2 regions of the Synechococcus sp. H60.1 genome follow, and region 2 is predicted to be linked to the other one. Evidence: predicted binding sites of a transcription regulator. Region 2 holds the regulator's gene; the other holds the start of a gene.

Region 1 (10,290 bases), on a different contig from region 2:
GTAGTAGACATCCACAATGAAGGGCCGAGTATCCCAAACCCCGTCGTTGTCTGTAGTCACAATCGGCTGACCGAAGACTACACCACCCTTGGCACCCTCAATGAAGAGATCCGGGAAGGCAAAACCAAGCAAGAACCCGTTGAAGTCTTCATCGCCGGGATCGATAGTGCCAGCCGGCACCACATTGGGCAGGTTATAGTCAACGTTGCCCGCCGTAAACCAGCCGGACAGGATAATGCGGGGGCTCAGCTCCCAGTTAGCAGCCACTGTAAAGGCATTGACCCGAGCCGAGGGGGTGACGTCATTCCGGCGCAGCGGACCGCGGAAAAGGCTGCTGCCGGTAGCCAGGAAACCGGGGCCGCGGCTAGCGTCCTGCAGATAGGTGGAAGCAAATTGCAAATACAGCTCCAGATTTTCCGTCGGCAGAAAGCCCAGCTCCACCGTGTGAGCACTGTCGTTACCGGTCAAACCGCTGTCACCGAAACCTCTGCCCAAGGTCTGACCGCCGCGGGTGCTGTAGGCGTAGGCCAGACGAAACTGATCGCTGAGGCGATAGCGGAAGCCAAACAGCGTGCCACTGGGCACATCTCCCGTGGAGTTGGGGAGGTCGGCAAAGTCCGAGAGGGCATCGAAGGGGACGCTGTATTGCAGGACACTGGACACCCCAGTGCCCGTGATGCCAGCGTAGATGGTGGCAGCGCGGTTAAAGGCAGGGAACTGATAGACCAACTGGGCCAGTGTGAAGGTGCCACCACCCCCCCCTTGGAAGCCAACGCCCGGATCCCCTGCGAAGAAGGTGGTTACCGCATCGCGAGCCTGCAGACGAATGCGCAGACGGTCACGCCCAGCAAAGGAAGCGTCGAAGTTCAAGCGCACCCGGTAGGGCAGGGTCATGTTCGCCTGATCCTTCTCAGCCACCACCCTGTTGTTGACCACCCGGTCGTCGGTGAGGGCGCTGCCCAGGATAGCAGTGATCACCTGGGCATTGAGCTTGGTGACTGGGTTGAAGACCTTGCCCTTCAGGTCGTTGATATCAGCCTCTGCTGCCTCGACCCGTCCCCGCAGGGCCGCCAGCTCGGCGGCAAACTCCTCTTGCAAGCGCTGCAGCGTAGCCAAGTCCTCCTTGGAAACCTTGTCGGCCAGGCCAGCGGCAATCAGCTCGTTGATGCGATCCAAGCAGGCGTTCATCCCGGCGGCAAACTCAAAACGGGTCATAGCCCGGTTGCCGCGGAAGGTGCGGTCAGGGTAGCCAGCAATACAGCCGTAGCGCTCGACCAGCGATTGCAGTGCCTGGAATGCCCAGTCAGTAGGCTGAACATCGGAAAGCTCAGAGATCGAAGTGACAGGCCCTGTAGCTTGGGCATAGGCCACTCCAGGAGTCAAGACTGCCGCTGCACCCAGGGTGCCAGCCAGCAGCGTTTTCCAGGGATTCGCGTGTTTCGCGGGCATGTTTCTCTCCTTCTTCTTTGTCCTCACACCTGTCTTGGCTGTAGCAGTGTCTTCTCAAAGTAACAAGCTGTCTAACTCGTGAGCGAGCCTGACAATTGCGGACTTTAGAAGAACATAGTACAGCCCCAGTCGATGTCGTCTACCACTTTACACACTTTTTGAGCCAGACTCAATGCGAGACCCAACGGTGGTAGATGATCCAGGCTCCACATTCATTACTCTACCTCAGGGATCCAGCCCTGGCTAGCGGGTGTATCCCAAGCTGCCAGCCTGAATGGGGATGGGCGGTACCGGACTCGAACCAGTGACATCCTGCTTGTAAGGCAGGCGCTCTACCGCTGAGCTAACCGCCCCCTCGGCTCCCTGAGTCTAGCATTTCCTGAGAGACTATTTCCCCATGCCCAGGCTCTGCGCCTTCTGGTACACCTTGCCCTCGGTCAAAAGGGAAGGGGCGATGCAGATCTCCACCTGGTGCATTTCTTTGAGGTTGGCGGCACCCAGGGTGGCCATGCTGGTGCGCAGAGCGCCCCAGAGGTTGTGGGTGCCATCATCCAGGCGGGCAGGGCCGCACAAGATCTCTTCCAGGGTGCCGGTGGATCCCACCCGAATGCGGGTGCCGCGGGGCAAAACAGGGCTGGGGGTGGCCATGCCCCAGTGAAAGCCGCGACCGGGGGCCTCCTGAGCGCGGGCTAAGGGGGATCCAATCATCACGGCGTCGGCTCCACAGGCGATGGCTTTGCAGATATCGCCGCCGGTCACCAGGCCGCCGTCAGCAATGATGGGAACGTAGGTGCCGGTTTCGGCCAAGAACTGGTCGCGGGCGGCAGCGCAGTCAGCAATGGCGGTAGCCTGGGGCACCCCTACTCCTAGCACGCCGCGGGAGGTGCAGGCAGCACCGGGGCCAATACCCACCAGCACTCCAGCCGCTCCGGCCTGCATCAGCTCCAGGGCGACGTCATAGGTGACGCAGTTGCCCAGCACCACGGGAATGGTCATGGAGCGGCAGAAGGCGGCCAGATCCAGCTTTTGCATACCCTCAGGCACTTTGTGATGGACGGAAACCACGGTGGCCTGGACGAAAAACAGATCCCCGCCTGCTTCCGCCACTAGGGGGCCGTATTGGGTAGCATGGGCGGGCACACAGCTAGCGGCGGCAATGGCGCCGGCGGCTTTGATCTGGCGGATGCGCTCTTGAATGAGCTCCGGCTTGACGGGTTCACTATAAAGGCGCTGCATCAGGGGGACGAACTCGTCTTTGCCGACCGCAGCAATCTGATCCAGCACCTCGTCGGGATCCGCGTAGCGGGTTTGGATCCCGTCCAGGTTCAGCACGCCCATCGCCCCCAGCTTGGAGAGCAAAATCGCCATCTTGACATCCACCACGCCGTCCATGGCGCTGGCAATGATGGGGATGGGCCGTTGGATCCCTCCCAAGGTGAAGTGGGTGTCCACCAAACTGGGATCCAGAGTTCGCCTGCCCGGCACCAGAGCAATCTCATCTAGCCCGTAAGCGCGTCTTGCCTGCCGGTTGCGGCCCAGTTGTACGTTCATTTGTTTCCCTTCCCTTTGACAGCAGGATCCCCTTCTCTTAATCATGCCGCCAAGAGGTGATTCGAGGCTAGCAAGAGCCCAGTTTTCCCTCCGGTTGAGCTGAATCCGCGGGAAGCCCCGCAGTGTATGGGTGAATTGTGTTGACTCAAGAGCCAATCCGTGTCGGGATGAAAGCCGTTCGTGCTGCAATTGAGAAGAACCAGTTCAATCTCTGGAGAGTTTCCCGCCGTGGGTTGCACGGTGGCAGCACGCTGAGACCTCTGTACCAACAAGTCGGTGAAGCGTAAAGCGCGTACTCTATCTATTCGCGCAGCGTGGCGTAAGCCATGGTGTGTTGACTCAACGAAGATAAGGGTCGGGAGGCGTTGGCAATGACGGGGGTAGGGGTGTGAAGATGTGCCCTTCTTGCAGACTTCCGAAGCTGTGGCAGCGCTGGGATCCCCAGCGAAAGCCGTAGAGGGCGATGTAGGCGCACATCAAGGCATCGACTTGGTCTTCATAGTTTTTGAGTTGGCGGCCCCTGAGGGAGCCCACCTCCACTTGGAGCAGGGGCTCGTGGCCGCGCAGGGCAGGGTCGGCGCTGGCCAAGGCCCGCAGATGTTGCTGGTACAGCCGCCACGCCTGTTCTCGTTGCAGCCAGGTGCGGCGGGGACGCGCCTTGTAGGGGAGGCTGCGGCTGAGGCCAAACAGGCTCACCATGGCGCTGTGGGGGAAGACTTCGGTGATCTGGCGGGCGAGGGATCCCTGCTCGATGCTGGCCTGCTCGCGAAAGCCATAACGCGAGAGGGCGTACACCAGAGCTTCCCCTCGCACTTGGCCGTTTTTTTCCAGGAGCCGGCGGTTGGCCGGGTGGGCGCCGGCGGCATAGGCGCGAAATACTCGGTTCAACTCGGCTTCGGCCCGCCGCTGGCCGCTGAGGTTGGGGACGCGCAAGGGAGCATCCACCGCCACCAGGCAGGGATCCCCTCCGGCTTGGGCTTGGATGTAGTCCACAATTTCCGGGTCGGTTTGCAGGATGCGGCTGTCCAGCAGGCGGCCCGTCAAGGCTTGGGCGTCAGGATTTTCGATCTCGACGTGCAACGTCGCCACCCCGGAGGGGTTGCGGCTTGACCAGGCCAAGTCTAGACCAATGCAGATCAACCGAGCCACACTGCCTTCCCCGGACGTTTGACCGAGGACTCACCCCCAGCCCCTCTCCCAGAGGGAGAGGGAAGTAGGGTTCCCTCGCTGTTCGACTGCCAGTAACGCCCTCGCACTGCCTCTATCCAATTTGGAACCGTCCTCTAACATCCACCTCAAAACCTAAGAAGGGATCCCGCTGAGGGGGATCCCGAAAGATCTATTCAAGGCAGTTGACTACAGACTGGCGAGGTAACAAGGTTTCTGCAGCAAGCGAGAACCCGTCTTGCCCTCACCGAACGATTAGTAGTCGTAGTCATTCATGCCGCTGCTGCTGCCTGCCGGCGTGTTGGTTTTGGGCTCCGGCTTGTCCACCACAATCGCTTCGGTGGTGAGCACCATGCTGGCAATCGAGGCGGCGTTTTGCAGGGCAGAGCGAGTGACTTTGGCCGGGTCAACGATGCCCGCTTCAAACATATCCACATAGGCGTCGTTCTGGGCGTCGTAACCCACCGTGAAGGGTTTCTCTTTCACCCGCTCCAGCACGATCGAGCCGTTCTGGCCGGCGTTCTCGGCAATGCGGCGCAGCGGAGCGCCCAGAGCGCGGGCAACCAGCATGGCCCCCACCAGCTCATCGCCAGACAGGTTGGCCTGCGCCCACTCGGTGACCACCGGCATCAGGTGCGCCAAGGTGGTACCGCCGCCGGGGACGATCCCTTCTTCCACCGCCGCCTTGGTGGCGTTGATGGCGTCCTCCAGGCGCAGCTTGCGATCCTTCATCTCGGTTTCGGTAGCCGCGCCTACTTTGATCACCGCCACACCGCCGGAGAGCTTGGCCAGACGCTCTTGCAGTTTTTCCTTGTCGTAGGTGGAGTCAGTTTCCTCAATTTGGCGACGGATTTGCTCGCAGCGGGCTTTGACAGCCGCTTCGTTGCCTTCCGCCACGATGGTGGTGTGGTCTTTGGTTACTGTGACGCGACGGGCCGAGCCGAAGGAGTCGAGACGGGCGTTCTCCAGCTTCAGGCCGCGTTCTTCGCTGATGACCTCACCGCCAGTCAGGATGGCGATGTCTTCCAGCATGGCCTTGCGGCGATCCCCAAAGCCAGGCGCTTTCACCGCTACCACGCTCAGCACGCCCCGCAGCTTGTTCACCACCAGGGTGGCCAGGGCTTCTTTCTCGATGTCTTCGGCGATGATCAGCAGCGGACGACCGGCGCGGGCCACTTGCTCCAGAACCGGCACCAGGTCTTGTACCAGGGTGATTTTCTTATCGGTAATCAGGATGTAGGGGTTTTCCAGAACCGCCTCCATCCGCTCCGTGTCGGTGACGAAGTAGGGGGAAATGTAGCCTTTGTCAAAGCGCATCCCCTCCGTCACTTCCAGCTCCGTGGTCATGGACTTGCCTTCTTCCAGGGAGATGACCCCTTCGCGGCCCACTTTGTCCATGGCCTCGGCGATCATGCGGCCCACTTCCTCATCGTTGCCGGCGGAAATGGCCGCCACCTGGGCAATGGCTTTGGAGTCTTCCACCGGGCGGGCATGTTCGGCGATCTTGTCCACCAGGAACTTCACCGCCTTGTCAATGCCGCGCTTAAGGGCAATCGGGTTGGCGCCGGCGGCTACGTTTTTCAGCCCTTCTTTGACCATGGCATGGGCCAGGACGGTGGCAGTGGTGGTGCCGTCACCAGCCGTGTCGTTGGTCTTGGAAGCCGCCTGACGAATCAAGGAGACGCCAGTGTTTTCAATATGGTCTTCCAGCTCAATTTCTTTGGCGATGGTCACCCCATCGTTAACAATTTGGGGTGCGCCAAATTTTTTCTCCAGCACAACATTGCGTCCTTTGGGGCCAAGGGTAACGGCTACGGCTTCTGCCAAAATATCCATGCCGTGTTCAAGGGCGCGACGGGCTTCTTCGCTAAAAATGATTGACTTGGCCATACTCAACCTCTCAAACGTAAATGGACTAAGGGCGATGTAGAGGATCGATCGCTGAAGGACTGAAAATTACTGAACGATTGCGAGAATATCCCGCTCAGCCAGCAGCACGTACTCATCGCTGCCCAGCTTCACTTCTGTGCCGGCGTACTTGGAGTAGAGCACTCTGTCGCCAGCTTTCAGTTCCATCGGGATCAATTTGCCCTCGTCATTGCGCTTGCCAGGCCCAACTGCGACCACTTCCCCCACTTGGGGTTTTTCTTTGGCGGTATCGGGCAAAAAGATGCCACCCGCCGTTTTTTCGTCCTGCTGGGCAATCTTGACCAGCACGCGGTCGCCTAGCGGCTTCAGCGTAGAGACGTTGAGAGTTACTGCAGCCATGACAAATATCCTCCGTAAGGCCTAAAACGCGAGGCTGAAGGGTTGTATCGAGCGCAAACCTAAGCTTCCGTAGTCGAGGTTTTAGCACTCTCGGCTTACGAGTGCTAGTCTATCAGTCGACTTTCCAGCCTGACAATAGCCCCTTTTGGCGGGATCCCCCTTTTTGCCGGGTACGGTTGGGTGCGGATCTCTCTACTTCTAGGCCTGTTGTGGGATCATGGCATGAGGTGGGCTGAACAAGCAGGTGCGGATCCCGTTGTTTCAAGTGGATGCCTTTACGGCCGTGCCTTTTAGGGGCAATCCGGCAGCGGTGTGTTTGCCGCCTCAGGAGCTGCCGGCAGCTTTGATGCAAGCGATTGCGGCGGAGAACAACTTGTCGGAGACGGCTTTTTTACTCCTCCAGGGATCCCTGGGCGATGTTCCCCTCTACGGGCTGCGCTGGTTTACTCCCACCACCGAGGTAGAACTCTGTGGGCATGCCACCTTGGCCGGTGCCTATGTGCTCTTGACCGAGATTCACCCAAAAGCTCAGGAGGTGGCCTTTTCCACCCGCAGTGGCCGGCTGCAGGTGCGGCGGCAGGGGGAGCGGCTGGCGATGGATTTTCCCGCCCAGTTCCCGGAACCCTGGCCAGAAGGCCAGGAGCAAGTGGCCGCGGCTCTGGGGATCCCACCTGTAGAGCTGTACCGCGGCAGCATGGGGGTAGCGGTGCTGGCTTCGGCACAACAGGTGCAGCAGGTGCAGCCGGAGTTGGATCGGGTTCAGACGCTGCCTGTCTCGGGGTTGATCGTCACCGCCTCTGGGGCAGAGAGGGAAGGAGAGCCGGATTTTGTCTGTCGTGTTTTTGCCCCCCAGTTGGGGATCCCGGAGGATCCCGTAACTGGCTCTGCCCAATGTCTGTTGGTGCCCTATTGGTCAGAGCGCCTAGGCCGAACTGAGCTCAGGGTGCGGCAGCTCTCGGCGCGGGGAGGCGAGCTCTGGTGCCACCATCGCGGCCCGCGGGTGGAGATTGCTGGACAAGCCGTGCTGGTAATGGCGGGAGAGTTACGGATTCCCTAGAAAAAAACACCCCGGCTGATTCCGGGGTTCTGGAAAAGTACTGGAACAGTTGGGCTAGCCCAAAAGTTCTGCCGCTTGAATGAGCTCCACTTGCTTTTTCTTGAGCACCAGCAGAAGCTGCGTGATAGCCACCGCTGCTAGGAAGGCCACCAGCCATTTCACCCGATCCGGGCTCTGCAGCACCAGATCCCGCTCTACTTGGCCAAAGCCACCTACGTTGGGGTTGTTGGTAACCGGATCCCCTTCTTTGACGCTATCGCCAATGTTAACCACCAACTCCGGCCCTGGCGGCACCACGAGGTGCTTCAGTCCGCCTTCGGTCTCGAAGCTGAGTACCCGCGTGCCTGGCAACTCGTATTCGGGCGGCACCAGGGCGGCCAGCTCAGCCGGCAGGTCGCTGAGGTCGGATTCGACGGTGGCAATGCTGGCTAGGCGGCCAGTGGCGGGAGCGCGGAAGACGTTGTTGTTGCTGAGGCTGCCATCGGGGTTGATCTGGCCACGACCGCGGTTGGCACCGATGTAGACCCGATATTTCATGAAAGCCACGGCGGGATCCTGCGCCGGGTCAGGAGCCACCACTGGGAAGACAATTTCCTGGTGCTGCTCGCCAGGCAAGGGCCCCACCAGAAGGATGTTGGGCTTCTCGTCGCTGTAGGGGGTGATGTAGGTCTCAGCCGTTTCCTGCCGCTGCTCCTCCGTCATCTCCTCCTCAGTGGCCAGGCGGAAGCCTTCCGGCAACACCACCACGGCACCCACATTCAGCCCGCCCTTGCTGCCATCCGCCAACACCTGCTGCTTGCTCAAGTCATAGGGGATCCCGACTTTGATGGTGAACACCTGGCCCGGGGTAACCGCCTGCGGCACTTCGGCACGGGTGGGCATGGCGTTCAGGTGGCAGTTGGCGCAGACAATTTTCCCCGTGGCCTCGCGGGGATTGTCGTAGGCCATCTGGGCATAGTACGGATAGGCTGCTGCCGGACGGGATCCCATCCCCAGCAACAGCAGCAGCGCACACAAGGCCAAGTAAATTCGCTTCATAAGTTCAGCTCAGAATCTCAATCAAAATTCTCGCAAGCCCTTGGGGTCAATCTCCTCAAAGCTGACAACTCATGCTCTAGCCAGGACTAGCGCAGCAACTTCTCTGGGCTTTTCCCCCACTTCTGAGCCGGCGGTAGCCCGTTACAGACTTAGACCACAAGTGTCTCTCCGGAGCCTATTCTGGTGCTTCAGGTCTCACGGAAATCAGGGCCCTGCCAGGGGCTGAAGCGAACGTTGTCGCCGTCCACTGTGGCGCTCACCAGCTCCAGGGAGCGGGGAGCCGGCCCCCGGATCACCTTGCCGTTAGCCGCGTACTGGGATCCGTGGCAGGGGCACTTGAACAAGTTTTCCCCCACGTTCCAGGGCACCACACAGCCGAGGTGGGTGCAAACCGCGTTGAGGCCGTAGTTGGCCACCGCGCCGTTGTCGATCACGATATAGGTGGGATCCCCTTTCAAGCCTTGGGCCAGCACCCGATCCGTGGCTGCGTGGGTAGCCAGCAGCTCACTGACGCTAATCGGCCTGCCGAGGGCATCCTGAGCTATCAGCCCCTCACCTGACCCACCGGAAGAGGGGGGAATGAAATACTTCACCACCGGGTAGAGGGTGCCCACCACCACCACCCCCACCGAGCCGCTGAGGAGGGCATTCAGAAAAACCCGCCGGCTCATGGGGGGCGCCTCGAAGTTGCTAACCGCTTCCGTCATAATGGCCAGTACAAACCTGAGAAGTTTTAATGTTCGTTGACAAACGACATCATCGTAACCGAGCCCCTTGGCTAATATCATTAAGAAATGCAAAGCTAAAGGAAGTGCAAGGCAAGAGGCGGCGGTTTTTCTTCTCCGGCCCAGCTCAGTCCAAACCCGATCCAAGCCAGCCTATGACGGGATCCGACTTTCAAGCTTTGCTGCGGGAGAAGTGGGGCTATTCCTACGACGTGCAACTGCGCCGCATGGGGGACAGGGTGGTTCTGTTGGTGATGTGGCGTTATCTGGAGCAGCCCTCTTTCCCTTTGAGTGAGGCCGAGTATCTGGCTCGCCTGGAGTCTGTCATGGCCCATTTACAGGCGTGGGGCCTGTGGGAAGCGGTGCAGCGAGAAATTGAGGCTACCCGTCAGAAACCCCGCATCGGCAAGGCGGTGGCCATTCCTTTGGATTTGCAAGGGGTGGGAGAACGCGCCTCCGAGTGGCTGCTGTAGTCTTCCTCGCCCCCGGCTCTTCCCTAAAGGGTAGCCACGGACAGTTTCGCCTCTATCGACGAAAACTCCAACAATCGGCTGGCTATCCAACTTCCACCAGGCCGGCCTGCAGAGCCTGCAAAAACTGGCGGGCGGTGCGACCGGAAAAGCCATTTTGCTGTTGCGCCCAGAGGAGGGCTTGGCGGCGCAAAGCTTCCCCAGAAGAGTCGAGGCCCAGTCGGCGGGCTAGGTGTTCTACGGTGGCCAGGTAGTCGGTTTGGCCGAAGGGGGCAAAGGTGAGAGTGAGGCCGAAGCGATCCCGCAGCGACAGCTTCTCCTGCACCGTATCCCAGGCGTGCACCTCTTGCTCTTGGGGAGGGGGGCGATCGCCAAAAAACTCGCGGATAAGATGGCGGCGGTTGCTGGTGGCATAGAGACGCACGTTGGGCGGCGGTGGGATGAGATCCCCTTCCAGAAGCACTTTGAGCTGCTTAAACTCGGTCTCGTCGGCCTCAAAGGAGAGATCGTCCACAAAGAGGACAAAGGGCAGCGCCTGCTGTCCCAGCTCTGCCAAGATCTGCGG
Region 2 (10,290 bases):
ATAGCGAATAAACTTGTCGGCTTAGCCGGCTCTTCGCCTTATGGCTATAAACTCGTGCTGATGGCCCCGACAGGGCAGGTAGAGATGCATTGTTCGCACATAACACAGCGATTACGCAGAAACTCCAGTTTCCAGTCAGGAGCGGCAATCTTCAGCGCCTCGGTGGGGCAAACGCCTGTACACAAGCCGCAGTCCACGCACGAATCTGGGTCGATCTGAATTTCTTTGGCCCGCTCGGCCACCTCAATGCCTAAAGACTGCACCCACTCTAGACCCGCCTCCACCTGGTCGATATCTCCCGAGAGCTCCACCACCAGGGTGCCCACTTCGTTGGGGGTTACTCTGGCGCGGACAATGTTGGCGGCTACATCGAAGTCTTTGGCCAGACGATAGGTGAGGGGCACATTCACCAAGTGGCGAGGAAAAATCAGGGTCACTCGTTTGCGCACGGATTTGACTTGCGTATCGGAGGTGCGGTGACTCTTCCAGTATGAGTATGCCAAGGCCGACTGCCAAGTTTGGCCATGCCGCAAGTGCAAAATCTCCTCCTCACCGCCAGAAAGATGGGATCCGCTCCCAACACCGTCTGCCCCCAGGTTGGGAACTACGAAAGGCGCCCCACAGCCTGCCACAATAGGGGCAGAGCGTCTTCGATTCCCATGAACTCAGCCCGGCCCCGGCTCAACTCCGAGCACTATCGACAGATGTTGGTGCGCGATGGCGAGCGCCGCTTCCGCGAATGGCACACCGCCTTTCTCAACTACCAGCGGCAGTTTTTGCAAGAGATGAAGCGACTGCAGCTCCGTTCTTCCTCGAATTGCTAATTTCCTTCGGTAATGCCTACGCCCACCCCTTTGCACCTGCTGCCGATCTGTTCTGAGCCTGATCCTTCCCTCCGCCAAGAAACTTTGGAATTGTTGGAGTGGCCCCGCCTCTGCCAACACTTGGCCAGCTTTGCCGCCACACCCCTAGGCCGCCGCGCCTGCCTAGAGCTGGATCCCTGGCGGAGCCGCGCCGAGAGCGAGGTCTGTCTTGATCAAACGGAGGAGGCCATCCGGCTGGATTGCAGCCAGCCGGGGGGGGTCTCTCTGGACGGGATCCACAACCTGCTGCCGGCCCTGGAACGGGCCGAACGGGGGGGCATTCTGAGCGGGGAAGAGCTGGTGCAGATTGCCACAACCTTGGGGGCTGCTCGCCGCCTTCGCCGTCTCATCGATGCTGATGAGCGCCTGCCCCGCCTGCAGGAGTGGGTGAGCACACTGCGCACCTATCCTGAGCTAGAGCAGGAGATCTTCCGCTGCCTGGATGAGCACGGCGAGGTGAGAGATAGCGCCAGCCCCGCGCTTGCAGACCTACGCCGTCAGCACCGCCAGTACCGCAACCAGATCCAAGAACGCCTACAACAGGTGATGAGCCAGCACCCCCAGGCGCTGCAGGACACGTTGATTGGCCAGCGGCAGGGGCGCTTTGTGCTGATGGTGAAGGCCACCCACCGCGACGTGATCCGGGGCATCGTCCACGACAGCTCTGCCAGTGGGGCCACCCTCTATGTGGAGCCCTACGCTGTGGTGGAGCTGGGCAACCGGCTGCGGGAAACCCAGGCCCAGATCCAGGCGGAGGAAGAGCGAATCTTGGCGGCGCTCTCTGCCCAGGTGGGATCCGTGGCCACCGATCTGGAGCATTTGCAGGCGGTGCTGGTGGGGCTGGAGGTGGCCTTGGCCCGTGGCCGCTACAGTCTTTGGTTGGCGGGCAATCGCCCCCAGTTTGTCCCGGCAGGATTGCGCCTGCGCCAAGCTAGGCACCCCTTGCTTCTGTGGCAGTCTCGCGAGGAAGGCAAGGGCCCGGAGGTGATCCCGATTGATTTCACCCTCTCCGAGTCCATCCGCGCCGTGGTCATCACCGGCCCCAACACCGGTGGCAAGACGGTTGCTCTGAAGACCTTGGGGCTATTGGTGCTTATGGCCAAGGCGGGGATCTTCCTGCCTGCCCAGGATCCGCCCCAACTGCCCTGGTTCGACGGGGTCTATGCCGACATCGGCGACGAGCAATCGCTGCAGCAAAGCCTCTCCACTTTTTCCGGGCACATTCGCCGCATCAGCCGCATCGTGCAAGCTTTGCAGTCAGACCCGGCGCCGGCCCTTGTTCTGCTGGACGAGGTGGGGGCGGGCACGGATCCTAGCGAGGGTGCGGCCCTGGCGGCTGGGCTATTGGAGTATCTCTCGGAAAAGGCCCTGCTTACCTTGGCCACCACCCACTACGGCGAGCTGAAGGCCCTCAAGTACCAGCATCCCGGCTTTGAGAATGCCTCGGTGGAGTTTGACGAGGCCACTCTAGCCCCCACCTACCGCCTACTGTGGGGGATCCCTGGTCGCTCCAATGCCTTTGCCATTGCCCGGCGGCTGCACCTGGAGCCGGAGATTCTGCGGCGGGCGCAGCAGCATCTGCAGGGGGAAAGCCAGGTGGATAAGGTGATCGCGGGGCTGGAGGCGCAACGGGCCCAGTTGGAAGAGCGGGCCGCCCAGGTGGGATCCCTGCACCAAGAGCTGGAAACCCTGTACCGCCAAATGCAGCAGCGCAGCCGGCAAATGGCTGAGCGAGAGGCGCAACTGGAGTACCAGCAGCGACAGGGGCTGCAAGCCCTCTTGGCCGCTGCCCGCCGGGAGGTGGCCGCCGCCATCCGCAAGTTGCAGCAGGGGGACAATCCCCAGCAGGTTGCTGCTGAGCTGGAGCAGATTCGCGGGCGCTACTCGCCGCCGTCGCCGCCGGTTGAGACTGAGTTCGTGCCGGAGGTGGGGGATCGGGTGCGGCTGAGGGGCCTGGGGCAGACAGGGGAGGTGATTGCCGTCGAAGGGGATGTGTATGTAGTGCGCAGCGGCATCCTCAAGTTCACGGTGCCGCGGGGCCAGTTGGATCCCATCGATGAACATCAGGCCAAACAGCGCCAGCGCCCCAAAGCTCCTCCCTCCCCTCCGCCCACCACTGCTCCCCTGAACCTGCGCACCAGCCGCAACACCCTTGACCTAAGGGGGAAAACTGTAGCCGATGCCGAGGTGATTCTGGAACAGCACTTTGCCCAAGCCCCTCCTGGCCCGGTTTGGATCATCCACGGCCACGGCACGGGACGCCTGCGGGCCGGCGTCCAGGCCTACCTCCAAAATCACCCGCGTGTCCAGAGGTTTGCCCCGGCGGATCCCCAGGATGGGGGTACGGGCGTAACGGTAGCCCACCTGCGGTGAGGCTGAGCGGCTTTCGGCGGGCTGGCTCCAACATTACCGAGAGCCTTGTCCAGTGTGATGAAGGTCTCTGACCTTCCCTCCCCCTTTGGGAGAGGGGCAGACGGTTTCAGACTTGACTTTGGAGCGCCGCTGTTGAGGTGACAGGCTGGGATCCCGCTTGGCGGTGCCGACTTTGCCAAAGCCAGTAGGCGCGCAGCAGTTGGCTATCTCCAATTAACTTGAGCATCACCGCCACCGTCGCACTGGTCCAGCCGAGGGGGCCGAAAGTGGCACCTGCTGCCGCCAACAGGGCCAACCCGGAAAGATTCAGCCCCAAGCCCTGTACCCCCATCCACCAAACGGTCTCACGCTCTAACATTGGCCAGATCCTAGAGGAAGAATTGGATAGCCCTACTCTCCTAAATTTGAGGCGGGATGGGGATATGGCCAAGCCTCAGCCTAGATGCCCAAAGCTGCATGCTTCGGGGGGCGTTATGTCCATAGCGCTTAGCCACCTAGCCCATCCACTCCTGCAATCGGGCCAGAGCCAGCCGCTTTTGCGTTGCAGAGCGGACGCTGCCCTCCGTTAGCCGGTTGAAGCCATGCACCAGCCCCTTGCCTCCCAGCGCCACCAGAGTGACCCGATGGGTTTGCCCCGGCTCAAAACGCACCGCTTGGCCGGAAGGGATGTTGAGGCGCATGCCAAAGCTGGCGGCGCGATCGAACACCAGGGCTCGGTTGACCTCGAAAAAGTGAAAATGGGATCCCACCTGAATGGGCCGATCCCCCCGGTTGGTGACCTCCAGCGTCACAGTGGCCCGCCCGACATTGGCTTGGATGGGATCCTCTGCCAGCAACAGCTCTCCCGGGATCGGGGCTGGTTCAGGGTCGGCAGCAGGTGTGGCTTTGGATTTGCGAGCCATATGGACAACCTCCTGAAGTCTCTGGGTCTTTGGGAGATCCTTAGAAAGCAGCTAGCGAATGGGGTGGTGAAGGGTCACCAGCTTGGTTCCGTCGGGGAAGGTTGCCTCTACTTGAATTTCCGGGATCATCTCCGGGATCCCTGGCATCACGTCCTCTCGGCTCAGCCACGTCAGCCCTTCACTCATCAACTGAGCAACGGTTTTCCCTTCCCGCGCCCCCTCCAAGATGGCTGCGCTCAGGTAGGCCACCGCCTCGGGGTAATTGAGTTTGAGGCCCCGCTGCCGCCGATCCCGAGCTAACTGGGCGGCCAGGTAGATCAACAGCTTGTCTTTCTCCTGGGGGGACAAGTACATGGAGCAACCTCGAAAGATACAAAACGATACAGAACAGACAGCAGCAGGCTCACTTAGCCTAGAGTTGACTTAATTACTTAGTACCACCTCTGGGCGAAAAAAGGCTGCAGAGGCTACAGGGGGTTTCGCTTTTCTTGCCAAACCAAGAGCTTCCACCTCTTTCCACCTCTGCCGTTGCTACTTTCCGCCCCTGCCACCCATGATGAAAGAGTAACAATAAAGTTAAAAATAGAAGTAAAACTTTATCCGATCCTCATTTAGCCCTAGCTTGGTTGACCTGAGATCCATTGGCTAATTCCTCTTAGCAGGTGTTGATTGGGTTCTTTTGAGCAGCCATGAAACTCGAACTGACTCCCAGACAACGGAAGATCCTGTGGGCAACGGTGCGCAGGTATATTGCCACGGCAGAACCTGTCGGCTCCAAAACCTTGGCCCAGTCCTACAACCTCGGAGTCAGCACGGCTACCATTCGCAACGACTTGGCCACTTTGGAGCAGGTTGGGTTGCTGTTCCAGCCCCACACCTCTGCCGGTCGGATCCCTTCTGACTTTGGCTATCGGGTCTATGTGAACGATCTGTTGACCTCCGCCAACATGGATGAGATCCCGAGCGATGCTCCCCAGCCGGAGCCCCATCCTGCGCTGCAGCAGTTGCTGGATCAGCTCAACCGTGAGCTGGGGGACGACCTCGATAGCCTCTTGCAGAGGGTGGCACAGCTTTTGGCCCACTTGAGCGGTTGCATCGCTCTCATCACCCCTCCCCAGGGGCCGGTGGTAGCCGTTCACCATGTGCAGTTGCTGCCGGTGGGGCCAGGGCGGGTGATGGTGCTAGTGGTTACGGATTCCTACCAAACCCATTCGGCCTTGGTTAGCCCACCGGAGTGGCCCGACGATCGGCGCGAGGATCTGGAAGATGAGCTGCAGCTACTGAGCAACTTTCTCACCCTGAAGTTGCGGGGCAAGACTTTTGCCGAGCTGCAGGATCTGAGCTGGTTGAAGCTGGATGAGGAGTTTCGCGCTTACAGCCATTGGCTGCAGCAACTGCTGCGCTCGGTAGTGCAGCGCTACCTACGGCCCTCGCTGGGACAGGTGTTCAGCGCGGGCATGACGGAGCTGATGCGGCAGCCGGAGTTTTCCCAGGCCCAGCGGATGCAGGCGGTGGCCCAGTTGATCGAAAAGGGATCCGAGCAGCTTCAGGGGATGATCGGGCTCTATTCCATGCCAGATAGCCCGTCCACGGGCGAAGCAACTCTTTCGGCCACGGCGGCCAGGAACAAGGCATCCTCTAGCACTCCAGAGCAGGATCCATCCCACAACGTTCCCGTGATCATCTACATTGGCAGCGAGAACCCGCTGGAATCTCTGCACCACTGCACGGTCATTGCCTCAGTTTATCGCCGCCGCTCGGCGCCCCTGGGTGCGGTCACCCTGCTGGGGCCGACCCGCATGGCCTACGAGCGGAGCATCGCTGCTGTGCAGACGGTGGCCTCCCATCTCACTCGGGCCCTTGCCTGAGGGATCCCAGGGAGAACGCGAGGTCTGGGTTGCCCCCGAGCAATAGCCAACTGTGGCCAGGCTTTCTCCTCTTCACCTGCGGGTTCAGTGTGCCATTCGCGAGCGGCAACTGCTTCGCCCCGGCCAGCGGCTGCTGGTAGCTTTTTCTGGCGGACAAGATTCTTTTTCCCTGCTCCAGATCTTGCGGGATTTGCAGCCTCGCTGGGGCTGGCAGATCTTTGTTTTGCACTGTGATCACCGTTGGTCAGCCGATGAGACGGAGTGTGCCAAGTTTTTGCAGGGATGGCTGCAACAGCAGGGCCTGCCCCACGCCGTTGAGACTGCCGATCCCATCCGCTGGGATGAGGCGGGGGCCAGGGCTTGGCGCTACCAGCAACTGAACAAATGGGCGCGCACCTGGAGTTGCGAGGTGGTGACCACAGGGCACACGGCCAGCGACCGGGCGGAGACGTTTTTGTGGAACCTGCTGCGGGGCACGGGGGCTGCCGGCCTGGTCAGCCTAGATTGGCAACGGCGTTTGGACGAGCGGGATCCCACCTCCGCTTGGTTGGTGCGTCCCCTGCTGGGCCTTTCCCGCTGGGAAACGGAAGAGTTCTGCCGACAATACCAGTTGCCGGTCTGGCCGGATCGCAGCAACCAGGATCTGGCTCATGGCCGCAACCGCCTTCGCTTAGAGGTGATGCCCTATCTCAAGCAGCACTTTAACCCGCAACTGGAAGCGGCTTTGAATCGGGCAGCCACACTGTTGCAGGCAGAGCATGAGCTGGTGGTGGCGCAAGCCGCCCAACTGTGGTTACAGGTGTACGAGCCCGCTTTGCCGGGGCTGCAGCGGGATCCCTTGCGGGCTGCGCCCCTGGCTTTGCAGCGGCAGGTGATGTTTCAATTCTTGTCGCTGCTGCTGCCCCATCACCCAACTTTTGAGCAGGTGGAAGCCGGGATGCGGCTCCTGAAAGCAGGCCGCCGCAGCCGCAGCCCCGACTACCCTGGCGGAGGCTGGCTAGAGGTGAAGGGGGATCACCTGGTCTGGATCTCTGCTCAGTGAGAGCTCTCCCCCTCCTGCAACGGCTGAGAACCTCAACCAATAGTTAACAGCACAGTTCAGATTTGCACGGCAACTACCGTCCCAGAAAATCCTTACTGGGGACAAACGAGGGGCTACTCAGAGGAAGCTCGATGGGAGCCTCACAGAGGGTAAAGCTGGAGGCCTCGACTTTAGTGCGGGGAGGAAGGCTACTCTGGAACTTTGGTGGCCAAAGTGGCGACTCCTTCGCAAGATACCCCACTGTATACTGTAGGGGGGATAGCTCCTGCGCGAATGATGGAGCATGACTCAAGTTCTAACTATCTCCCGCAAGCTCAAGGTATCTGCGTCGCAAGCCGCCAAGCTGGATGCAACCAAGGCCTCCGGCCCGCTGGCGCGAGCGTGAACGAGTTAACCAACAGCCGCGCAGCCAGAGAGAGCGGCGGCGGTTGAACAGTTGGGCCTTCTACCCGTTGCGGCAGTTTGTGCACTACAAGGCAATGAGGGTAGGGGTCAAGGTTGTGGTGGTGCCGCCTGCCTGCAGCTCACAGACCTGCCACCGTTGCTTGTGGCTTGGCCAGCGGGAAGGGGAGCATTTTCGCTGTGTCAACCCCGTCTGTAGTTGGGAAGGGGATGCGGATTTTAACGCTGCCACTCGCGTTAGCGGGACGGAGTCCCTAAGCTCCCGACTTCAGTGGGGGAAGTTTACCCTGGCAAGCGAGCAAAGCTGACTCCTGGGTAGTAATAAGCCAAAATTTGGCGGTAGGTCCAGCCCTGACGGGCCAATTCTTGGGCACCCCACTGGCTCATGCCAATACCATGCCCGTACTTGGGATAGGGGCTAAAATCCGGCAGACTTCTCAGGTAAGGGATCCCGCTCACCCCAACGGTTTGGCTGCCGGCGCTGGCGCTGTACATGGCGTTTACAAATTGCCCCCCATACACCATGACGATGCCGCGGGTGGCGTGTGTTGCTGCTAGGGCGGCGGCTGAGCGCTGCGAGAGGCCCCGATACACCTGGGAGTGGGTGTCGCTAAACACATCAAACCAGCCGCGGGAATTGCGGTGGTGAAGAACATAGGTGCGGGCTGCCACCGCCTGGGCCTTGAGGGCCTCGGGCAAGAAGCGGGATCCCATCTCGGCTTCCACCACGCCGGCCACGTAGTCTTCTAGATCCACGTAGTTGATGGCCATTACCCTGTTATACCCGGTCAAGAGCACCTTGCCGGAATACCAGCGGCCATCCACGGCCACCAGGCCACCCGCTGGCGGCTCGATGAACAACACCGGGCTGACCACCCCCTGCAGGCGCACCCCTTGAGGGCCGGGCTGGGCCAGAAACCCTTGCATGGGCGGCAACTCGGCCAGCACCTCTTGGCGGCTGTTGGTCAGTTGGGCGGGGCGAGAAACGCCCACCACCACAGGGGCGGTGGCATCGGCCAATTGCACGCGCACCGTCACCCCCCAAGCGCTCTCTATCCATCCCCCTAAGGTGCCCACCAGCAGGGATCCCATCAGGGCAAGCCAACCCCGTGCTCCCATAGCCTCTGTCCAGAGTTCTTTTTTGTACAGCAACCCCAGCCTAGGATAGAGCAAATCGGACTTGGGAATGAAAATCAGGGTGCCTAAAGGGCGGGACGGGATCCCGTTGACAAGGGAGCGGGCGGATGGGATTGCTCCAAAGGGAGAGAATCAGGTTGTCGAAACCGATCCGGTTCCAGGCCCAAGGCAAAGCACAGGGAGGATCCCGGTCGTCCATTGGAGAAGCAGAGAAAAGCTCCCAGCGAAGCCAATGCCAGAAGGGCCGCATAGCCGAACATGGCCCGATAGCCGGATCCCAGCGCCAGGGTGCCCAGGATCGGCCCCGCCAGCCCAATGCCCAAGTCAAACCCACACATCACCAAGCTGAACAAACGCCCCCGCTCCACCGGCTCAGAGCGATCGGCTACCAGGGCGGAGATCAGCGGGATCAAGGTGCCAAAACCCGACCCCACCACGATCCCGGCGACAAGAAAAGCCCCGACGCTGTCGGCAACCAACAGGATCCCCATCGCCAGAGCATAGGTGGCCAAGCTCAGAGAGATAAACGGCCCCCGCCCGTAGCGATCGGAAGCGCGACCAGCCAGCAGGCGCACGCCGAAGCTGGCAAAGGCCACCGCCGTATAAAAAAGACCGGGATTGAGGGGAACTCCGACCTCTTGGATCAACAGGGCCACAAAAGTAGTCTGGGTGCCGAAGGCCAGCCCCACCAAGAGCATGACCCCAGCGAGAGAGCACACCTTGGGGTTGAGCACAAGGCTCCAAAACGCTCCATCCGGGGGCAGGGATCCCCAACCCCCACGGCGCTGCTCGCGAACCGATTGGGTACAGAGAAAGCCCACCAACCCCAGCAGAGCGGCAAAGAGAAACAGAGGGCCATAACCAACCAGCTCCTGCAAAAAGCCGCCCAAAGCAGGGCCGATGGCTACACCAATGGGATTGACCAAACTCATGTAGCCCAAGATCTCGCCGCGTTTTGCTTCCGGGGCAAAATCCGCCACCAAAGTAACGTAGGCGGTGGCAAAAGCGGCGATGCTGATCCCGTGAAAGGCCCGCACCAGCGCTATCCACGGGATCCAATCCCAGAGCCAGTACCCCAAAGGCGCCATCCCCGCCGCGCCCATGCCGATGAGCAAGACGATCCGGCGACTGTGGCCATCCGCCAGCCGCCCCAACCAAGGGCGAAAAGCCAGCAGCCCAATCGAGAAGGCCCCCATCACCAAGCCCACCTCTTGGCTGGTGCCGCCCACATCCCGGACGTAGAGCGGCAGTGTGGGCAACAGCGAAGACAGACTGGCCCAAAAGAGCAGCCCGGCCACGAAGAGAATGCCCAAGTTGCGCCGCTGCGCCGGCTGTAGCTGCCCGAATACCCTCACGCCCACTCCCAATGAAACTCTCACAACCCTGCCAGGGAGCAAAGCCGTCTCCACAGCATCCCTGAACAGAAATATTACGAAATGTCTATTTGGGTGCTGACTTTTTCAATCTTAACCTCTTGTCTGGAACTGTGCAGGATCCCTGTTCAGGGGCAGCCGTTAGCCTGGAAGTGGCCTTTTTGTACGCTTGCCTATGGCGGAACGGTCAGATCCCTTGACTCGCGGTTTGGTTGCCCTGATTCGGGGCTACCAGATAGGCATCTCCCCTTGGCTGCCTCCTGCCTGCCGCTACTACCCCACCTGCTCCCAGTACACGCTGGAAGCAGTGCGGCGCTACGGCGCCATCCG

The links. The regulator HrcA, encoded in region 2, represses chaperone genes, less so after heat shock. The targets are predictions, from matches to a motif close to TTAGCACTCNNNNNNNNNGAGTGCTAA.
Region 1: the regulator HrcA is predicted to act here: its motif matches at 6,517-6,543, upstream of groES (co-chaperone GroES).

The regions. Positions count from the first base shown of each region.
Region 1 covers NZ_JANSJA010000009.1:6,426-16,715, forward strand. Annotated here, with positions in the region: gene NW852_RS00345 (iron uptake porin) at 1-1,449, opposite strand, end outside; tRNA gene NW852_RS00350 (tRNA-Val) at 1,731-1,802, opposite strand; gene NW852_RS00355 (GuaB3 family IMP dehydrogenase-related protein) at 1,837-3,000, opposite strand; gene NW852_RS00360 (DUF429 domain-containing protein) at 3,340-4,149, opposite strand; gene groL (chaperonin GroEL) at 4,423-6,057, opposite strand; gene groES (co-chaperone GroES) at 6,124-6,435, opposite strand; gene NW852_RS00375 (PhzF family phenazine biosynthesis protein) at 6,680-7,492, shown strand; gene NW852_RS00380 (apocytochrome f) at 7,547-8,530, opposite strand; gene NW852_RS00385 (cytochrome b6-f complex iron-sulfur subunit) at 8,719-9,237, opposite strand; gene NW852_RS00390 (DUF3067 family protein) at 9,411-9,728, shown strand; gene NW852_RS00395 (ATP-binding protein) at 9,811-10,290, opposite strand, start outside.
Region 2 covers NZ_JANSJA010000133.1:14,072-24,361, reverse strand. Annotated here, with positions in the region: gene NW852_RS07225 (NIL domain-containing protein) at 45-449, opposite strand; gene NW852_RS07220 (hypothetical protein) at 660-824, shown strand; gene NW852_RS07215 (endonuclease MutS2) at 870-3,236, shown strand; gene NW852_RS07210 (hypothetical protein) at 3,343-3,594, opposite strand; gene NW852_RS07205 (urease subunit beta) at 3,731-4,138, opposite strand; gene NW852_RS07200 (urease subunit gamma) at 4,190-4,492, opposite strand; gene hrcA (heat-inducible transcriptional repressor HrcA) at 4,828-6,006, shown strand; gene tilS (tRNA lysidine(34) synthetase TilS) at 6,059-7,048, shown strand; partial or broken gene NW852_RS07185 (zinc ribbon domain-containing protein) at 7,429-7,692, shown strand; gene NW852_RS07180 (SpoIID/LytB domain-containing protein) at 7,733-8,569, opposite strand; gene NW852_RS07175 (MFS transporter) at 8,653-9,942, opposite strand; gene yidD (membrane protein insertion efficiency factor YidD) at 10,136-10,290, shown strand, end outside.